DNA from 2 places in the Bacillus sp. Marseille-Q1617 genome. Region 1 is predicted to be linked to the other one. Evidence: a T-box and tRNA genes for the amino acid it is inferred to sense, from the RefSeq annotation. Region 1 holds a T-box; the other holds one or more tRNA genes.
What was found. The T-box of region 1 lies ahead of ileS (isoleucine--tRNA ligase). A T-box ahead of a tRNA ligase gene usually reads a tRNA of that ligase, here a tRNA-Ile.
Positions count from the first base shown of each region.

Region 1 (2,362 bases):
TTTACAGAATTGATCGAGACAGGCGAAAAGTGGCAGGAGAAAGTAACGACTGTGAGTTCACTTAGACTGGATGTTGTGCTCTCAGCAGTTTATAATATTTCACGTCAGAAGGCTCAAACCTACATCAAAAGCAACCTTGTGAAACTGAATTGGAAGATCACAGAAAATCCCTCCATGGAAGTCGAAACAGGAGACGTATTGTCAGTAAGAGGTTACGGAAGAAGTAAGCTTATTTCGATCGAAGGCAGGACCAAACGGGAAAAATGGCGAATTTCTTTAGGGATTCTCAAATAAATTGAAGAAAAAAGAAGGAAATCCCCCACATACTGTCGAAATTTTAGTTATAATAAAAGTGTAATCACCAAGTACTGGAGGTGGCTCCCATGCCTTTAACGCCATTAGACATACATAACAAGGAGTTTAGTCGTGGCTTTCGCGGTTATGATGAGGATGAGGTTAATGAATTCTTAGATCAAATCATTAAAGATTACGAAATTCTTATCCGTGAAAAGAAAGAAACTGAAGAACGTTTGAATTCCCTTAATGAACGATTAGGTCATTTTACAACCATTGAAGAAACGCTTAACAAATCCATCGTCATCGCTCAAGAAGCAGGGGAAGAAGTAAAGAGGAACGCAACGAAAGAAGCCAAACTGATTATCAAAGAAGCTGAAAAGAATGCAGACAGGATTGTCAATGAATCACTTTCAAAAGCAAGAAAGATCGCGATTGAAATTGAAGAGCTTAAGAAGCAGTCGAAAGTATTCCGCACACGTTTCAAGATGTTGATTGAAGCGCAGCTTGATCTGCTTGATACTGATGATTGGGATCGGTTGATGGAATTTGATTTAGATGCGACTGAATTGAAAACTCTTAAAGAAGAAGAGACTCTTTCTTGACGAAAGCTGCTTTCATTTCATATAATTGTAAAACAATCTGATTTGCCATAATAAATAAAGGCTGAGATAGGGACAGTACGTTTCTACTTTGATTCCTATATAGCGAGCCGGGGATGGTGCGAGCCCGGTAAGGAAATAGAAGCGGAAGATCACCCTTGAGCTCCATGCATGAAAAGCCCAACTGACTCGGGAAGACTAGTGTATGGCGTTTTATTCACGTTACGAATGAAACGAGTGAAAGTGTCCTATAGGATATTTTTATGAGGGTGGTACCGCGGGAAAGCTTTCTCGTCCCTTTTTAGGGATGAGAAAGCTTTTTTGTTGTTCCGGATTGATTTTTAAAAGTCCGACTCTATTCAGAAAAGGTTTTTAAAGGTTGAGTGATTCCAGCAGTTGCACGGAAATCAACCGCGGTGTTTAAGAACACAAGAAAGTAGAAAAGATGGCAATTAAGATACATGCTGAAGGAGGAAAAAATAAATGGAGTATAAAGATACTTTATTAATGCCGAAAACTGAGTTTCCAATGAGAGGGAACTTACCTAAAAGAGAACCTGAAACGCAAAAGAAATGGGAAGAAATGGATATCTACAAAAAGGTTCAAGATCGCACGAACGGACGCCCGCTATTTGTCCTTCATGATGGACCTCCATATGCAAATGGAAATCTTCACATGGGCCACGCATTGAATAAAATCCTTAAGGATTTCATCGTGCGTTACAAATCGATGAACGGGTTCCATGCACCATATGTACCAGGCTGGGATACACACGGACTCCCAATTGAGCAGGCACTTACGAATAAGGGCGTGAAGCGTAAAGAGATGACGGTCGCAGAATTCCGTAAACTTTGCGAAGAGTACGCTTATGAGCAAGTAGATATCCAGCGCACTCAATTTAAACAATTGGGAGTCCGCGGTGACTGGGAAAATCCTTATATCACATTAAAACCTGAATATGAGGCGCAGCAAATCAAGGTGTTTGGCGACATGGCTAAGAAAGGCTATATCTACAAGGGGAAAAAGCCAGTTTACTGGTCTCCTTCAAGTGAATCTGCATTAGCCGAAGCCGAGATCGAATATCAGGACAAACGTTCACCATCCATTTATGTAGGGTTCAGCGTAACCGATGGAAAAGGAATCCTTGAAGAAGGTACCCAGTTCATCATCTGGACGACAACTCCATGGACAATTCCTGCCAACCTTGGGATCGCGGTTCATCAGGACCTCACATACGTTGTTGTATCGGTTAATGACAATTCCTATGTAGTGGCTGAAGACCTTGTGGAAGATGTTGTTGAAAATCTAGACTGGGAAGGTTATGAAGTAACGAAAAAAATCAAAGGGGCTGAGCTTGAGCGCCTTAAAGCTAAACATCCGCTATATGACCGCGAATCCCTGGTCATCCTTGGGGATCACGTTACTACCGACTCAGGTACAGGCTGTGTACACACTGCACCGGGCCA
Region 1 is NZ_CAHJXM010000001.1:1,596,015-1,598,376, forward strand. It holds gene HWX64_RS07980 (RNA-binding protein) at 1-294, shown strand, start outside; gene HWX64_RS07985 (DivIVA domain-containing protein) at 384-899, shown strand; T-box leader at 954-1,198, shown strand; gene ileS (isoleucine--tRNA ligase) at 1,380-2,362, shown strand, end outside.

Region 2 (2,362 bases), on a different contig from region 1:
CCGATCGGTTAACAGCCGATAGCTCTACCACTGAGCTACTGCGGAATATTAAGATGGTGGGCCTAAGTGGACTCGAACCACCGACCTCACGCTTATCAGGCGTGCGCTCTAACCAGCTGAGCTATAGGCCCTTGGAGCGGGTGATGGGAATCGAACCCACGACATCAGCTTGGAAGGCTGAGGTTTTACCATTAAACTACACCCGCAAAATATATGGGGCGACTGATGGGAATCGAACCCACGAATGCCGGAACCACAATCCGGTGCGTTAACCACTTCGCCACAATCGCCATGAAAAGTATGATATAAATGAAAAATGGTGGCTCAGGACGGAATCGAACCGCCGACACATGGATTTTCAGTCCATTGCTCTACCAACTGAGCTACTGAGCCATCATATGTAAAATTCCTAATCATAGAGTGTGATAGTCCATCGTCCAGCTTTCAGAAAGATTATTCAAGATGCTGCTCAAGCTGTACGCTGATGTTTATTCGATGAAGCTTATTCACCGTGCTCTACCAACTGAGCTACTAAGCCACACTATGTAATTAGTGGCGGTCTGGACGGGACTCGAACCCGCGACCTCCTGCGTGACAGGCAGGCATTCTAACCAACTGAACTACCAGACCAAGAATTTTTGCGCCAGCAAAATATTCATCCATCGGTTACCCCTTAGATTACTATTTGCTTTAACAAAAATGGTATTGCGGGGACAGGATTTGAACCTGCGACCTTCGGGTTATGAGCCCGACGAGCTACCGAACTGCTCCACCCCGCGACGATAATAAACGTTTAAATAAGTTGTGATCCTACGAATACAGATCCGTTAGAACCACCCCGACTTCAGTAAGCTTATTCAAGCTGCTGCTCAGTCGGTGCGCTGATGTGCAAGCTCCGAAGATTATTCGGACGTGCTCCACCCCGCGACGATAATAAGGGTAAAAAAATAAATATGGCGGAGGAAGAGGGATTCGAACCCCCGCGGGCTTTAACACCCCTGTCGGTTTTCAAGACCGATCCCTTCAGCCGGACTTGGGTATTCCTCCGTGTTTTAAAATGTGAATGGTGGACCTTGTAGGACTCGAACCTACGACCGGACGGTTATGAGCCGTCTGCTCTAACCAACTGAGCTAAAGGTCCGTATTGGTAGCGGCGGAGGGGATCGAACCCCCGACCTCACGGGTATGAACCGTACGCTCTAGCCAGCTGAGCTACACCGCCAAGAAACATTTTAATGAAATTTTCAGATGTTTTGCTGAAGCAAATACATTGAAGATTATTTTACTCCGCTTACGCTGCGTAAAAGGTAAGATATTTTGCTGAAGCAAAAATCTTTGGTGGAGCCTAGCGGGATCGAACCGCTGACCTCCTGCGTGCAAAGCAGGCGCTCTCCCAGCTGAGCTAAGGCCCCATCTAAAGTGGTCGGGAAGACAGGATTCGAACCTGCGACCCCTTGGTCCCAAACCAAGTGCTCTACCAAGCTGAGCTACTTCCCGATATAGATGGCGCGCCCGAGAGGAGTCGAACCCCTAACCTTTTGATCCGTAGTCAAACGCTCTATCCAATTGAGCTACGGGCGCTTAATATAATTAAGAATGTTTGCTTCCGCAAATTAAGGAAATATCTTTTGCCAGAGCAAAAATCTTTGGTGCCGAGGACCGGAATCGAACCGGTACGGTAGTCACCTACCGCAGGATTTTAAGTCCTGTGCGTCTGCCAGTTCCGCCACCCCGGCAAAAATCTTTGGAGCGGAAGACGGGATTCGAACCCGCGACCCCCACCTTGGCAAGGTGGTGTTCTACCACTGAACTACTTCCGCAAATATGGTGCGGGTGAAGGGACTTGAACCCCCACGCCTTGCGGCGCCAGATCCTAAGTCTGGTGCGTCTGCCAATTCCGCCACACCCGCATGTAATGAGACATTTGCCTTTTGCAAACATCAAATGGTGAGCCATGAAGGACTCGAACCTTCGACCCTCTGATTAAAAGTCAGATGCTCTACCAACTGAGCTAATGGCTCATATAAAAATGAGTAAAACCGAAGTGGTGCCGGCAAGAGGACTTGAACCCCCAACCTACTGATTACAAGTCAGTTGCTCTACCAGTTGAGCTACACCGGCGTGTAAAGTTGTTTTGCAATACTCGTCCAATATACTCAGCATTGAATACATTGTAGAAATTAAGGACGTTTTTTCCTTCGCTCTTAGTAAAGGAAGGAAAGATCTTTTACTCCGCTCACGCTTCGTAAAAATCTATGGTGGAGGATGACGGGATCGAACCGCCGACCCTCTGCTTGTAAGGCAGATGCTCTCCCAGCTGAGCTAATCCTCCAAAATATAAATCGCCTGGCGACGTCCTACT
Region 2 is NZ_CAHJXM010000002.1:1,007,104-1,009,465, reverse strand. It holds tRNA gene HWX64_RS16470 (tRNA-Asn) at 1-45, opposite strand, end outside; tRNA gene HWX64_RS16465 (tRNA-Ile) at 55-131, opposite strand; tRNA gene HWX64_RS16460 (tRNA-Gly) at 133-206, opposite strand; tRNA gene HWX64_RS16455 (tRNA-His) at 215-290, opposite strand; tRNA gene HWX64_RS16450 (tRNA-Phe) at 318-393, opposite strand; tRNA gene HWX64_RS16445 (tRNA-Asp) at 554-630, opposite strand; tRNA gene HWX64_RS16440 (tRNA-Met) at 706-779, opposite strand; tRNA gene HWX64_RS16435 (tRNA-Ser) at 955-1,047, opposite strand; tRNA gene HWX64_RS16430 (tRNA-Ile) at 1,065-1,141, opposite strand; tRNA gene HWX64_RS16425 (tRNA-Met) at 1,146-1,222, opposite strand; tRNA gene HWX64_RS16420 (tRNA-Ala) at 1,337-1,412, opposite strand; tRNA gene HWX64_RS16415 (tRNA-Pro) at 1,421-1,497, opposite strand; tRNA gene HWX64_RS16410 (tRNA-Arg) at 1,505-1,581, opposite strand; tRNA gene HWX64_RS16405 (tRNA-Leu) at 1,648-1,736, opposite strand; tRNA gene HWX64_RS16400 (tRNA-Gly) at 1,746-1,820, opposite strand; tRNA gene HWX64_RS16395 (tRNA-Leu) at 1,826-1,910, opposite strand; tRNA gene HWX64_RS16390 (tRNA-Lys) at 1,946-2,021, opposite strand; tRNA gene HWX64_RS16385 (tRNA-Thr) at 2,046-2,121, opposite strand; tRNA gene HWX64_RS16380 (tRNA-Val) at 2,257-2,332, opposite strand; rRNA gene rrf (5S ribosomal RNA) at 2,345-2,362, opposite strand, start outside.
Region 2: it has a tRNA-Ile gene. The T-box ahead of ileS (isoleucine--tRNA ligase) is inferred to sense a tRNA for this amino acid. The anticodon was not compared.